DNA from 3 places in the Sphingomonas sp. PvP056 genome. Region 3 is predicted to be linked to each of the others. Evidence: riboswitches for the same ligand, from Rfam matches in the RefSeq annotation. Region 3 holds a riboswitch; each other region holds the start of a gene.
What was found. Region 3 has a riboswitch for cobalamin ahead of cobW (cobalamin biosynthesis protein CobW). Riboswitches for the same ligand answer to the same signal wherever they lie in the genome.

Region 1 (5,049 bases), on a different contig from region 3:
ATCCAAGGCCGCCGCATCGGCGACCTTCACCTACGGGTCGTTCGACACGCGGCGAGTCGAACTCGACGCAACCGGGCCGCTCACCGGCACGCTTTCGGCGCGGCTGGTGGTCGCGGGCGAAGATAGCGACGGCTGGCGCGATTTCGTGACGCTCAGCCGCCGCGTGATCGCGCCGTCGCTGCGCTGGTCGCCGTCCGCCGACGCGCAGCTGACCTATGTCGGCGAGATCACCCGATTCGACGCGCCGTTCGACCGCGGGATCCCCGCGATCCGCGGCGACGCCAATGCCGTGCCGCGCACCCGTTTCTATGGCGAGCCCGGCGACGGTCTGACGCGCTTCCGCAACCAGCGGCATCAAGTGACTGGGGTGTTCGGGCTTGGGGACGGCTGGTCGTTAAACGGTGGGATCGCCTATCGCACGGGAACGCTGACGGGGTTTTCGTCGGATCACGTCCAGCTCCGCCCCGACGACCGCACGCTGTGGCGCCAGCGCCGCCAGCGCGACTATGCGGTCGATGACCTGTCCGCCCGCGCCGAACTGTCCGGACGGATCGGCGCGCATCGCGTCGCGGTCGGGGTGAAGGGCTATCATCTCGACTATCAGGACCGCTACCTCCGCCGCACCCCGACCGCCGCCGCGCCTTATGCGATCGACGTCTATGCGCCGGTCTATGGCGGCCCCGCCCCCACGCCGGTTCCCTTCGTCGACAATCGCGAAAAGCGCTGGGCGGGGACGGTCTATGTCCAGGACATGTGGGAAGCGACCGAGCGGCTGACGCTGTCGGGCGGGCTTCGTGTCGATCCCTACCGCCAGCGGCTCGCCAATGTGCGTACCGGGCTCACCGTGCGGCGCGTCGATGCGCCCGTGAACGGCCGGGTCGGCGCGCGCTATCAGGTCGCGGAGCATGTCGCGCTCCACGCCAATTGGGGGGAGAGCTTCCTGCTCAATTCGGGCACCGACCGGTTCGGCACGGGTTTCGGGCCGGAAACGGGCAAGGGCTATGAAGTCGGGGTCTCGGGGGCCTGGCGCGGGATCGACGTCGCGGCGACGTGGTTCGACATCACCAAACGCGGCATCCTCACCAACGACCCGACCGACCCCGGCTATCTCGCGCCGGTCGGGCAATTGTCGAGCAAGGGCATCGAGCTCGACGGATCGGTCAAGCTGGGGCCGCGCTGGCAGATCGTCGCCAATTACGCCTGGACTCGCGCGCGCACCGACGACGCCACCTTCGCGACCGACCGCGTGCTCAACGTGCCCGAGCATAGCGGCGGGATGTTCGTGCTCGGGCGGTTCGGGACCACGCCCGGGCTCGGCCTGTCGGGAAGCGCGGGGCTGGCCTATGTCGGCGATCGCGCCGGCGCGATCGACGCGAGCGGGCTGGTGCTGCCGGGTTACGTTAAGGCCAAGGCGTCCGCCGAATATGGCGTGTCGCGGCATGTCTCGCTTCGGCTCGAAGCCGACAATCTGTTCGATGCGCGTTATGCGCAGAGTTCGTATAGCCCGGTCTGGGTGTTTCCTGGTTCGCCGCGGACGGTGCGGTTCAGCGTGCATGTCCACGGCTAGGGGGGATTGGGTTTCGGGTTGGTCGCTTGATGCCGTTCGGTCGGTTGGGGCGGTTCGGTTGCCCTACCCGTTCGGGCTGAGCGAAGTCGAAGCCCCCCTCTCCTCGCAAAAGTCGGTTTGCGTGGCGAGAGGCCCTTCGACTTCGCTCAGGGCGAACGGTAGTGGGAGAGGCCGAACTCCCAAAGTGGTCTTTTCAGCCGGGAAACCGCTGCAACGGAAGCACCAGCCCCGCCGCGACGAAATAGCTCGCATTGACCTGCCCCGCCACCGCCTGGTTGAGCCGCCCCGCCGCATCGCGAAATGTGCGGCCGAGCGGATGATCGGGGACGATCCCCATTCCCACCTCGTTGCTCACGATCACGATTGGCAACGGACTCCCGGCGATGGCATCCAGCAGATCCTCCGTAGCCCCCGCAATGTCATGCTCGCCGAGCATCAGGTTGGACAGCCACAGCGTCAGGCAATCGACCAGCACCGCGCCCGTCTCGACCGAAGCGATCGCCGCGGGCAGCGCGAGCGGGCACTCCACCGTGCGCCAGCGTTCGCCACGGTCCGCGCGATGCCGCGCGATCCGGTCCTCCATCTCGCCGTCGCGGCACTCGGCGGTTGCGAGATAGGCGAGCGGGCCCGCGCAGGCCTCGGCAGTTTGCTGCGCGAGGCGGCTCTTGCCCGAGCGGGCACCGCCCAGGAATAGTGTCGTCCGTGTCACATCTTGCCCTTGCCCAAAGCGCGCTCTAGACGCGCCGATGCGACAGGTTCCCAGAGATGGGATGAAAAGGGAACCCGGAAGCGCGCGGGCACGCGCGTCATCCGGGGCTGTCCCCGCAACTGTGACCGGCGAGTCTTGCTCCATTCGTGTGCCACTGGATCCCCGGATCCGGGAAGGCCGAGCCAGACGACGACCCGGGAGCCAGGAGACCTGCCTGTCGCGGTTGTCCTTCGTCCGGCCGGGGTGTGCCGCGCGATCGGGGTTTTCCTCGTGAGACGACGTGGTTGGGGTCGTGCGCGGGGCGGAAAGCGGAATTCCGAGTCAGCGTCGTGCGTGCCCCCGTAGCTGTTGCGAAGGGGAATTCCGTGAAGACCTGTGCCTATCTGATCCTGCTGCCGAGCATTGTCGCCGCCGCGCCCGTGTTCGCCGAAAGCGCGCAATCCACCGCCACGCTGGAGCAAGCCGCCGCTGCATCGCAGGATATCGTCGTCACCGCCAACCGCGCGGCACGCCCGGCGGATACCGTCGGCCAGTCGGTCACGGTGCTCGACACTGCGACGATCACCGAGCGCCAGGCGGTCGTCGTGTCCGACCTGCTGCGCCAGACGCCCGGCGTCACCGTGGTGCGCAACGGCGGGATCGGCACCACCACCTCGGTCAGCATCCGCGGCGCGGACAGTGACCAGACCGTCGCACTGATCGACGGGATCAAGCTCAACGATCCCTCCGCTCCCGGTGGCGGGTTCAACTTCGGCAATCTGCTGATCGGCAACATCCAGCGGATCGAAGTGCTGCGCGGCGCGCAATCGGTGCTGTGGGGCAGCCAGGCGATCGGCGGCGTCGTCAACCTCATCACCCGCCAGCCGACCGAGCAGATCGCGATCAACGCGCGCGCCGAGGGCGGCGGCTATGGCACCGCGCAGGGCTTCGCCAACGTCTCGGGCAAGGTCGGGCCGGTCTCGGCGAGCATCGGCGGCGGCTATTACGGCACCGACGGGATCTCGGCCTACGCCCCCGGCACCGAGCGCGACGGGTACCGCAACTATGCCGCGAACGGCAGCCTGGGGATCGCACTGGCCCGCGACGTCTCGGTCGACCTGCGCGGTTTCTATACCAACAGCCGGACCGACATCGACGGTTTCCCGCCCCCCAACTTCACCTTCGGCGACACGCGCGAATATGGCGATGTGGAGCAATGGCTCGGCTATGCCGGGCTCAACGCCGCCTTGTTCGACGGGCGTCTGCGCAATCGCTTTGGTTACGCGCATACCGACACCGACCGGCGCAACATCGACCCCGATGGCGACCCGACCGAGACGTTCCGGGGGATCGGGCGCAACGACCGGCTGGAATATCAGGGGACCGCGAACGTCACCTCGGCGGTGTTCGCGACCTTCGGCGCGGAGCGGGAAGTGTCGCGCTTTTCCTCGTCGAGCTACGGCGGGCCGGTCACGCGGGGCCGGGCGCGGCTGTTCAGCGTCTATGGCCAGTTGGCCGTCACGCCCGTCACCGGGCTGACCGCGACCGGCGGCGTGCGGCATGACGATCACAATGTGTTCGGCGGCGCGACGACCTTTTCGGGCAGCGGCGTCTATTCGCCCAATGGCGGCGCGACCACGCTGCGCGCGAGCTATTCGGAAGGCTTCAAGGCGCCGACGCTGTACCAGTTGCAGAGCGAATACGGGAACACGGCGCTGAGCCCGGAACGCTCGCACGGCTGGGATGCGGGGGTCACGCAAAAGGCGCTGAACGGCGCGGTCGAAGCGAGCGCGACCTACTTCCACCGCAACTCGTCCGATCTCATCACCTTCGTGTCGTGCGACGGACCGCTCACGGGAATTTGTGCCGATCGCCCGTTCGGCACCTATGACAATATCGCGCGGACTCGCGCGCAGGGGGTGGAGCTGACGCTGCTGCTGCGTCCGGTCGAGCCGCTGACGGTGAGTGCGAGCTACACCTATCTCGATGCGGTCGACCGTTCCGCCGGCACCGCCACCTTCGGGCGCAAGCTGGCACGGCGGCCGGACCAGAGCATCACGGTCAACGCCGATTACCGCTGGAGCTTCGGGCTGACGACCGGCGCGACGCTGACGTCGGTCGGGGACAGTTTCGACAACGCATCGAACGCGCGGCGGCTCGATGGTTATGTGCTGGGTGACGTGCGCGCGTCCTTCCCGGTTACGAAGAAGGTCGAGGTGTTCGGGCGGGTCGAGAACGTGTTCGATACGAAATACCAGACGATCTACCAATATGGTCAGCCCGGCCGCGCTGCCTTTGGCGGCGTCCGCCTGACGTATTGAGCGTTGCACGCGCGCGATCTTGCCCTGTTCCACGCGCACGGCGGGCGCGTGGACGCCGCGCGTGCGACGTTCGGCGGGGATGACTGGATCGACCTGTCGACCGGGATCGCGCCCTGGGCGTGGCCGGTCGCGGGCGTGCCGCTCGGGTGGGAGCAGCTTCCCGAGCCGGGCGCGATCGCGGCGCTCGAGGCCGCGGCGGCGGAGGCGTTCGGGGTGACGGATCCCGCGCGGGTCGTCGCGGTGCCGGGGAGCGACCTCGCGATGCGGCTGCTCGCGCGGGTGATCGCTGCGCGGCGACCGTGCGTGGTGCGGCCGGGCTATGCGGGGCATCTCGCGGCATGGCCTGACGCGGTTGCCGTGGCACCGGATGCCATGCGTGGCCTTGCGAGCGGTTCCCCCGCGCAGGAGCATGGCGGCGTGGCGGACGCCGACATGCTCGTCCTCGCCAGCCCGGCCAACCCGGATGGACGCGT
Region 2 (5,049 bases), on a different contig from region 3:
GCAGCACCGTCGGGTAAAGCCAGTGTGGCACCGAACCAAGCCAGTTCCAGAACCGCTCGCGACGCGTGGTCACTTGAACGACGGTACCCGTAGTCGAGGACACATAGGCCTCCGTGCCGGACGCGTCGGCAAGCGCAACCTTCCAAAGGGGACGGTGCCGATCAAAACCGCCAGCGACCGTCCACTGATCGCGGGTCAGCCGTTCTACGTACTGCGTCGGTGCGTTTCCAAAACGACCGGCGATCCGACCGGCGTAAAGAGCGTCGACCGGTCGCAGGACAGTACCGCGACTGGCTGCGACCGTGGTGTGCATTCCGTTCCACCCGGTCACCCGCCAGACAGGCGTGCCGTCGCGCATTTCCAGCAACAGCCCCTGCGGTAGTCGTCCGCCATCTAGCGGGGGCGGCACGTTTACTGCTGCCCAGTCGATCGCCTCGCCCCCAGCCAGCGTCTCTGCTTGCGAGAGAGCAGGGTAGGGCACGTAGAGCATCACCAGCCCGGACAGGAACCACATGGTGAAGAGCAGGCAGCTGGCGATACCGATCCAGCGGTGAACGAGGTAGAGCCAGCGCCGGGCAGTCTTGCCAAGCGCTAGGCGCATCCGGGCGTTAAAAGCTGGCACGAAGCGACACGTCGACCGAGCGGGGACGACCAAGGACCCACTGCTGGTTGTTGTATGTGCTGATTGCATAGTCCCGGTCGAACAGGTTGTAGCCGTGGATATCGACCGCCAAGTGCGGCGTCACCGCGTAGGAGAGCATGGCATCGACCGTGATGTAGCTGGGGACGCGGAAGCTGTTGGCGTTGTCCGAATAGCGTCGTCCAACGTAGCGCAGCCCGGCGCGTGCCTGGAGCGCGTGCGTCGCGTTCCAGCGCAGCCAGAGATTGGCGAGCGTCTCGGGCACGTCCGGCGGGGTATTGCCGTTGAAGCTCGAACCGCCGGAGACGAAGTCGTCGAACGTCGCGTCGAGCACGCTGCCGTTTGCATCGATCCCGACACCGTAAGGCAGATCGAGCGACACCGCGGCCTCGATGCCCCTGGCCGATCGTTGGCCTACCTGCTCGACCGGGCTCGCCGGGGTGAGCTGCGCCAGCAAGCGCTTCTTGACGATGCGGTAGGTGGCGAGGGTGGCGGTGCCGCGACCGTCGAGAAACACTGCCTTGGCGCCGACCTCGACCTGGTCGCCGACCGCGTTGCTGAACTGCACCTGCCCGGTCGAATAGGTCGTCAGCGTCCCCAGCGGGTCCACGCCGGTGGCATATTGCGCATAGAGCGACACCGTCGGGATCGGCTGATAGACGCTACCGACCCGCCAGGTCACGTTACGCAGCCGCTTGTCGAGCGCGAACGTCTCAGTGCTTGCGCCGCCTGGATAGTCGATCGACCAGCGGCGGATCGTGTCACGCTCGTAGCGCACGCCACCGACGATCGAGACGTGCGTGCCGAGCTTCAGTCTGTCCTCGGCAAAGACCGCATATTCGGTGGTGCGTGTGCGATAACGCGGTGCGATGCCCTGTGTGTCGACGATCAGACCGGGATCGAACGCCACGGGATCAACCTCCGAAATCTGGGGATCGGACCCGAAATTGTGGGAGTAGGTGAGTTTGATGAGGTTGACGTCAAAGCCCACGACAAAGTCGTTGCGGACCCCATCGGCGACGTCCGTCCTGAGCGTCACGCTGCCCTGATCGCCCCACTGCGTCTGGTCGTGGACGATACCGGTCATGTCGGTGCGGAGGATGCTGCCGGGAGTGCTGGTGTTGCCGCTGCCGTTGGAACAGACGCCGTCTGCGGCGATCCAGCAATAGCTTTCGAGATTGAGCCACGACCGTTTGGAGGTCAGGCGATAGGCCTGGTTGCTGACGCTGACCGCATCGCTTGGCGTCCAGTCGACCTGCAGGCTGGTGCGGTTGTCGCGGTAGCGAATATAGCCGTCGCGCGTGTTGTAGTTTCGCTCCCGGATGCGGTCGTCGAGCCGTCCGTCGATCAGCGGCGTCCCGAAATAGCGCATCGGCCTCTGGTCGCCATAATCGTCTCGCGCGGTGACGACGAGCGTGTCGGTCGGTGCCCAGCGCAGCGTCCCCGACACGGCATGGCTGCGCGACTGGCCACGATCGACATAGCCGTCGGAGCGGCGGTAGCTGCCGTCGATGCGATAGGAGAGGCGCTTGGTGATCGCCCCCCCTGCGCCTGCCGCGACATGAAAGCTGTCTTGCGAGCCATAGCCGATCTCGCCTTCCATTTGCGTACGCTGCGTATCGGGTTTGCGCATCAGGACATTCACCGCGCCGCCAAGCGCGCCCTGGCCGTAGAGCACCGAGGCCGGACCACTCAGGATGTCGATCCGTTCGACCATCCACGGATCGGTCGGAAAGGTGATCGTGCCCGCAGCCGGGAACAGCCGTACGCCGTCGATCAGTTGGAGCACGGATCCCTGACCGCTAAAGCCCCGCGCGGCGAGCGCGGTGCCGCCATTGCCGGGATTGCCAGCGTTGCTGATGCCCGGTGCGCGGCTCGTCGCGTCGATCACCGACATGTCGCCCCGCGCGCGGATCGTGGCGCCATCGATGACCGAGATCGTCGCGGGGGTCTCGAGCGGCGTGAGGCGCAGGCGGCTGCCGGTCTGATTTGGCGTGGTTAGCGTGACTTGGGCATGCTGGCCGACAACCAGGATGTCCTCGGCGTCGGAAGCAGGCGCGGACTGGGCCGTGAGCGGTGCTGCGACAACAGGCGATAGCAAAGCGCCCGCGAACGCGAGGCGAGAAGACAGGAACGGCAATATGGTAACCCCCGGGCGTCGAGCGAACCCGGCAGGGACCTCCCGCGAACGGCCGACATCCGCGCCAGCCGGACGCCATCGCGACCGGCACGCATGCCCGTGCGGTCCCCACCGCACACGTCGTCGCTCGACGGAGTACCGTGCCGCGGCCACCCCCTGGGCCAGGCAAGAGCGACCAGACGCCGGCAGGTCTCCTGGCTCACGGGTCATCACACGATGCACGGCCTTCCCAGGCCTTGCGTGACATCACGACCGGCCCAGTGGCTGCTCCTTCCGAACAAGGAAGAAGCGAAATGCATCGCGCTCGCCGCTTACAGTTGCAGGGACAGCCTCGGCTTCAGGTGGCGAGCCACCCTCACCGCGTTCCCTTTTAAGCCCCTTTCGGGGCACCGACGCGATCATGCCGGCCTCTTCACTTGGAACAGGTCAGCGGAGACTGTGTATCCTGACGAAGACCATCCGGCAATCGCTCGAAGCGACTATTGCAAAGGTCCAGACGGAAGTAGGTGGTCCTCAACAAATGGTGGGAGTTGGGAACGGGCGCATGCATCACGCTGTCAAGGTCTGGGGCATTGCTGCATTACGGAGTGTCTGACCTGACAGCGCCTCAGGCTTGGTCGGCAAACCGAACACCGAAATCGAATGCTCTATTGTCAGCGTGTCACGGACTTACTCCGTCTGTGCGCGAATAGTCGCGTGCAGACGACGATATCCCAAATACAGGTATTCCTCGATTAGTCTGCTACCGGCCAAGGCGTAATTTCTAATAACATCCCGCCCGATACGTATCGTCGCAACTCATTACGAAATCACCGCGATGAACGGCATGGATATTGACACGGTCATCCGTGACACACGCGCGGTGGCGGAGCGTAAGCTGTCGCGTGGCTTCATTGCGCGTATGAAAACCATTTGTCCAAGGTGTGAGCGCCACGATCCGCGCTTGGCCTGTTGGCGGAAATTGAAACATCGAGGGCGCAGAGTCGCGTCGCAAGAGGGACGCTCGATTGGGCGCCCCATGCTCAACTTATGAGTGGTCCGTTTCTAAAGTTCTGAATCTCGTCACCATAGTGAAAACTGCTTTTCAAAATGGTGACCCCTACGGGAGACGTCATCCCGCGGAGTAATCCAATAAAAACAATAGCCTGGTAAAAGGCCTGATCAGGTATTTCGTAGCATTTGTAGCACCTGATTGTAGCGGGCGACAGGTCAATTTAAGCCGACCCATGTCCTTGGTCCATGCAATCGGCCCGGTGGCGGGTAACTTCATCGATCGCGCTTTGATGGGGGCGCTGTCGGGGTGAAGGGTGGAAAGCGGCCAGTCCGCTTTCGGGTCGCGACTACAGTAAGCTGACGTTCGTTCACTTTCCGACAAGGAGACAATGTGTCTGCAACGCGCACCGGTTCGTCACCGTCGATGACGTGAAGCGAATATGTCAGGAACTGGAGCCAATCGTGCTCCTCCAAGATGCTTAATGCCAAGGACAGCCCTGAGTGAACGCGATGGCCGCCATCGACGCATTCGAGATCAAAAGCTTGAACCTCGCCTCGATTAACGGGTCGTCTAGTACCGCTAAAGTCCGCGGGTCTGATGGTCACTGTGCAGCAAATCTTAACTGCTAGGCTGAAGGCGCTTTTCGGGAGGCGATCATCGAACCTTACGCCCGGTCCGACGCTCAACGCCGAACCGCGGGGCAAGATTGCCGGTTTTAATACCAAGCTCGACCTAGTATTTATCGATACAGGTCTTCTTGGTAGCAACGCGCGATACCATGTCCGCGATGTGCCTATTCGTATCCCCGCAGTCGCCCGCAATCATGCTCCGCCGGGCACGTCGATCGTTCGCGCAGAGCGAATGTCCCCCGCATTTGTGAAATATCATCTCGATGATGGCAGGGTATTGCATCGGTTCGTTCGGCCTGAGCCGCACGCCGATCCGCATGATCATCCCTGGTCGTTCGAGACCACCATTCTGTCCGGTGGATATATCGAAGAGGTCTTCACCTTCCAGCCGGACGGTGCGTGGCGAAGCGCATTCGTTGACCGGCACCCACACTCGCGCCACTGGATCGATGCGAGTCACATTCACCGGATCGTGGCATTGCCGCTGGGAGAAAGCTGGACGCTCGTTCGTGCCGGTCCGCACGAACGCAAGACCATGTTCTGGCGCTTCGGCGACACGGTGCAGCAGCGGGCCTGGAACGCCAGACGCTGGAGCCACTATCGGTAAGCGGTCTCCGATAGGGTCGTGCTCGACGGAACCAAACCT
Region 3 (5,049 bases):
GCAACCGCCTTGCCGGGCAGCCATTCGAGCGTCCCATGCGCACCGACATGCACCAGCGCATCGATCCCGAGCGTCCGCAGCCACAGGTAGAAAGCGACATAGCCATGCCGCGGGCAGCGCGTAAGATCATGATATTGCTCGGCTCGCACCCGCGGATCGCCGCGCTCGGGCTGAAGCGCGATCAGGCCCGCGCCGGTGTCGATCGCTGAGAAATGGAATGTATCGCCACGGACGGCACTGTCGGTCTCCGGCATGCCCCAGGCTTCGGACAGGTCGGTCTGCAATCGTGCCGGAAGGTCGGCCAATGCCTTGCGGTAGGCCGAAACCGCCCAAGTCATTGTATTATCGAGAACATCACCCGCAACGCTCGTCACTTTAGCCGGCTCTACCGCATAGCCCGCCGCTGCCAGATCCCCCAGCATCGCATCAACTGAAGCGATCGCATCGAGCCCCACCGCATGCGCCATCTGGTGCGCCTTGCCGGGATAGGTCGACAGAACGATCGCGATCCGTCGTTCCGCAACCGGCATGGCGGCAAGCCGCGCCCACCCGTCCACCTGTGCAACGATCGCTATGATCCGCGCCGGATCAGGCCGGTGCTCGCGCCGCGCATATTGCAGATCGGCGTCGCGCGGCGCGGCTTCCTTAAAGCTCGCCACCCCCGCAAAAACACGCCCATCCACCTCGGGCAGAACGACGTGCATCGCCAGATCTGCCGGGGAAAGCCCGCGCGGCGCGGCGGCCCACGCCGCTCGATCAGACGTCGCCAGCGCAACCTGGAACACCGGCACCCCGGCCCCGTCGAGCGGCGTGACGCCCGCCGCATCGCTTGCCGAGAAAGCGGTCGCGTTGACGATCGCAACCGGCCCCAGCGCCGCCACCCACCGAGCGATCCAGCCGCGCGCGCCTGCCTCCTTGAGCGAGGGGACGAACAGCCCGATGGCATCATACCCCTTCGCGGCGAACGCCGCGTGCAGTGCCGCAATCGGCGCGACATCGGCGGCCAGCAGGTACGATCGATAGAAGACCAGCAGCACCCGCGGCTTGCGCGCCGTGATCGCGAACGCGGCGGGGCAGGAGGCCCCCGTGTCGGGGTGCCACCCGCCCACCGCTGCAATCACTGGCGGGGTCGCGGCAAGGTCGTCGGCCAGCCCCGCCGCTGCCGCAAGTCCCTCGAGCGCGGCCCGTGCAGCGTGCGCTCCGCCAAGATCGCACAGCCCCGCCAGCATTCGCAGCGTCGTGACGGGCAGCGTCGAAGCCGCATCCAGCCGCGCATCCACGCGCCCATCCGCGGGCAGCACCGCCAGCGCGATCCCGCGCTCCCGGGCGAGCGCGGCGACCTGCTGGACGCCGTAAGACCAATAAGCGGTACCCCCGATCAACCGGATCAGGATTCCCCTGGCCGCACCGAGCGTCCGTTCGACATAGGTATCGACCGAAAGCGGATGCGTCAGCTCGGCAAGATTGGCGAGCCGCAGCGTCGGCAGCGCAGGCCCCGCCGCCCGCCATCCCGCCGCGAACGCGCCGAGATCGCTATCCGAGAAGGACAGCACGACGAGATCCGCGGCATCCTGCCCCAGATCGCGCGGGCTCGCCGCGTCGTCGATTCCATGCGTTTCGCGAAAGACGACGTGCATCGTCGCTCAGCCGATCAGCGCCGCCCTGATCGCCACAGGATCCAGCCGATCGCGCTCGGCGATCACCACGAGTTGCGACGTCCGCGCTTCGTCGCTGCGCCACAGCCGATCATAATGCGTCCGCACCCGCGCCCCGACCGCCTGAACGAGCAGTCGCATTGGTTTCCCTGCCACTGCCGCATACCCCTTGACCCGCAGGACGTCGCCCTGTGCAGCAAGCGCCTCGATCCGCGATGCCAGTTCGGCGGGCTCGGTAATCTCGGACCATGCCACGACGATGCTGTCGAAGTCGTCATGCTCATGCTCGTCCTCGCCGTCATGATGCGACGGGCGCGCGGCGATATCATCCTCCGCCGCCGCACCCAGCCCGAGCACGATCCGCGGATCGATCACGCCGTCGACCAGCTCGATCACCGGGAGCGTGCGCCGCATCTCGGCAGCGATCAACTTGCGCGCAACCACGACCGCGTCCACCCCGGCGAGGTCGCATTTGGTCAGCAGCACCAGGTCCGCGCACGCAAGCTGATCCTCGAACACTTCGGACAAGGGCGTCTCGTGATCGATACTGGGGTCAGCCGCGCGCTGCGCATCGATCGCATCCAGGTCGGGCGCGAACCGCCCCGCCGCAACGGCCTCCGCGTCGGCCAGCGTGATGACGCCGTCGACGGTAATCCGCGACCGGATCGCAGGCCAGTCGAATGCCTTGAGCAAAGGCTTTGGCAATGCCAGCCCCGATGTCTCGATCAGGATATGGTCGGGCCGGGGATCGAGCGCGAGCAACGTTTCGATCGTCGGGATGAAATCGTCTGCGACTGTGCAGCAGATACAGCCATTGGCAAGCTCGACGATGTTCTCCGCCGGGCAGTCGGGGATCGCGCAGCCCTTCAGGATGTCGCCATCGACCCCGAGGGTGCCGAATTCGTTGACCACGACCGCGAGGCGTCTGCCACCAGCGGAACGGATCAGATGGCTGATCAACGTCGTCTTGCCTGCTCCAAGGAAGCCGGTGACGATGGTGACGGGAACTTTGGATAGATCGGACATGCTCTTCCCCGCGGCGCGACAGCAACGAACGGAAGGGGCCGATTACGGACGGCGCGCGACGGCGGACGAGCGCCGAATGCCGCCCGAGCCACGCACCGATGCAGCCCCAGCCGCATAGGCTCGTCGCTCAGACGGAGAACCGTGCCGCGGCCATCCCCTGGGCCAAGGCAAGAGCGACCTTATCGCCGGCAGGTCTCCTGGCTCGCGGGTCATCGCTCGAGCATCGCCTTCCCAGACAACCGGTCCGAAGACCGGTGCAGTCCAGTGGCCGCCCGCTCCGAACGGAGGGGGCATGACGCTTTCGCTCACCGCTTACAGTTGCAGGGACAGCCGCGGATTTGGGGGAAGCCCCCGCACCGCATTCCCATTCAAGCCCCTCGCGGGGCACCGGCGCGATCAACGAGAACCGTTTAACGGTTCTCGACCATGACTGTAGCGCAGAGCGCCGGACTTGCCAATTCGCTTGTCGTTGGATCGGTAACGCGTGTCCCCGCGCGCAGGATCGCGGTGGTCGACCGCCCGGCCAGCATCGGTGCGATGAACACCGTGCCCCCGCCGGACCGAACCAGATCCGCTCCGACGATATCATGCAGCGCATAGTCGCCGCCCTTGACGAGAACGTCCGGCCTGATGGCGCGGATCAGCTCGAGCGGCGTGTCCTCCATGAACGCAACGACGTGATCGACCGAAGCGAGCCCACTCAAGACTTCGGCACGATCGGCCAGGTCGTTGACCGGTCGCGTCGGGCCTTTCAGGCGCGTGACCGATGCGTCGTCGTTAAGCCCGACGACCAGCACGTCGCCCTGTCGTCGCGCCAGGTCAAGCAGTCGGACATGTCCGGCGTGAAGCACGTCGAAACACCCGTTGGTGAACACGATCCGCGCGCCCGCCTCGCGCGCATGCGCAAGCTTTGCGGCAAGCAGCGGCAAGAGCACGAGCTTGGTCACGGCATGGTCGCGGCGGTACAACCGTTCTTCCAGGTCACCGCGCGTGACGACGCAGGTTCCCGGGCGGGAGACCGCGATGCCCGCGGCGACGTTCGCCTGATCGATCGCTGCGGCGATCGGCAGTCCCTCAACGATCCCGACGACGAGCGCCGCCATGATGGTGTCGCCTGCGCCCGTCACGTCGAAGACCTGCAAAGCCTCGGTCGGATGGTCGACGACGTCGCCATCGCGCGACACCATCAAAATGCCCTTCGCCCCGCGCGTCACGACGAGATATTCCAGCGCCATCGCGTCGAGCACGGTTGCGGCGCGATCAGCGATGCGGTCGTCGGCGCAGTCGCCGAATAGCGCGTGAAATTCGCGCGCGTTGGGTTTGAGCAGGAATGCGCCCGTGTACCGCGCGCGGTCGGCGCACTTCGGGTCGACGAACGTCGGTACGCCGTGCTCCCGCGCGATTGCCAACAACGTCGGCAGATCGGTGAGTGCGCCTTTATCATAGTCCGATAAAATCACTGCGCGTACGCCGTCCAGTCGTGCCTCGAAGCGTCGCGCCAGTTCCCGTCGCGCGGCGTCGCCGACGCTGCCGTCATGGTCGATCCGCGCGATCTGCTGCACGCCCGATATCACGCGGGTCTTCTGCGTGGTGTGTCGTCCCGGATCGAGGACGCAGTCGAGCACCACCCTGTAGTGTTCCATCATCCGACCAAGGTCTTGCCCGGCAGCATCGTCCCCGCAGATCGTCAGCAGGGCGCAGCGTTGGCCCAGCGCGGCCACGTTCGCCGCCACGTTCGCCGCACCGCCGGGACGGATATCTTCGCGCGCCGCCCTGATGACGGGCACAGGGGCTTCGGGCGAGATACGCGTGGTTTCGCCGATGATGTAGCGATCGACCATCGCATCGCCGACGACGAGAATTGAGGGCGCAAGTGCGTCGGTCATCCGATTAGCCCTCTCATGTCAGCGCCATCCTGCAATCTGCGAAAGCTCGCTTCGCGCGATGAGCGTCGGCCAGCGATCTGCCCAGCCGCTGCCGTGATCCTGGCCGGGGACGATGACGATGGACGCACGCGTGGTGGGCGACATCCGGGCGACGAAGCTCCGCGCGACCGATGGGTCGACGATTCTGTCCTCCGACCCGACGAAGTGGACCTGTGGCAGGTCCGACACGACAGCCGCATCCGTCGCAGGGTCAATCGAGCGGGATAGCGGCGTCAAATGCCTTGCGTGAACCCATTGCGCGAGGTCGAGATTGGCAGCGACCGTGATCAACCCCGCGACATCTTGACGTCGTTCAGCCAGCAGGGCCGCCAGCGCGCCACCGCCCGAGTAGCCGACCAGGATGATCCGCGGCCTGTTCGTCTCGCGCTTGAGCCGGTCCAGCGCCACGTTCGCGCTGTCGATGACGTCGACCGACAGGCGCG

Region 1: another riboswitch for cobalamin. It lies ahead of ABIC17_RS15620 (TonB-dependent receptor plug domain-containing protein); the one in region 3 lies ahead of cobW (cobalamin biosynthesis protein CobW).
Region 2: another riboswitch for cobalamin. It lies ahead of ABIC17_RS13130 (TonB-dependent receptor); the one in region 3 lies ahead of cobW (cobalamin biosynthesis protein CobW).

What each region holds. Positions count from the first base shown of each region.
Region 1 is NZ_JBEPST010000006.1:277,918-282,966, forward strand. Features, by position in the region: gene ABIC17_RS15610 (TonB-dependent siderophore receptor) at 1-1,567, shown strand, start outside; gene cobU (bifunctional adenosylcobinamide kinase/adenosylcobinamide-phosphate guanylyltransferase) at 1,761-2,276, opposite strand; cobalamin riboswitch at 2,304-2,508, shown strand; gene ABIC17_RS15620 (TonB-dependent receptor plug domain-containing protein) at 2,642-4,576, shown strand; gene ABIC17_RS15625 (aminotransferase class I/II-fold pyridoxal phosphate-dependent enzyme) at 4,580-5,049, shown strand, end outside.
Region 2 is NZ_JBEPST010000005.1:21,935-26,983, reverse strand. Features, by position in the region: gene ABIC17_RS13135 (PepSY-associated transmembrane domain-containing protein) at 1-601, opposite strand, end outside; gene ABIC17_RS13130 (TonB-dependent receptor) at 609-2,741, opposite strand; cobalamin riboswitch at 2,948-3,187, opposite strand; gene ABIC17_RS13125 (hypothetical protein) at 4,372-5,010, shown strand; gene ABIC17_RS13120 (glycosyltransferase family 4 protein) at 5,001-5,049, opposite strand, start outside.
Region 3 is NZ_JBEPST010000003.1:441,101-446,149, reverse strand. Features, by position in the region: gene cobN (cobaltochelatase subunit CobN) at 1-1,637, opposite strand, end outside; gene cobW (cobalamin biosynthesis protein CobW) at 1,644-2,681, opposite strand; cobalamin riboswitch at 2,852-3,088, opposite strand; gene rfaE2 (D-glycero-beta-D-manno-heptose 1-phosphate adenylyltransferase) at 3,092-4,567, opposite strand; gene ABIC17_RS09685 (alpha/beta hydrolase) at 4,586-5,049, opposite strand, start outside.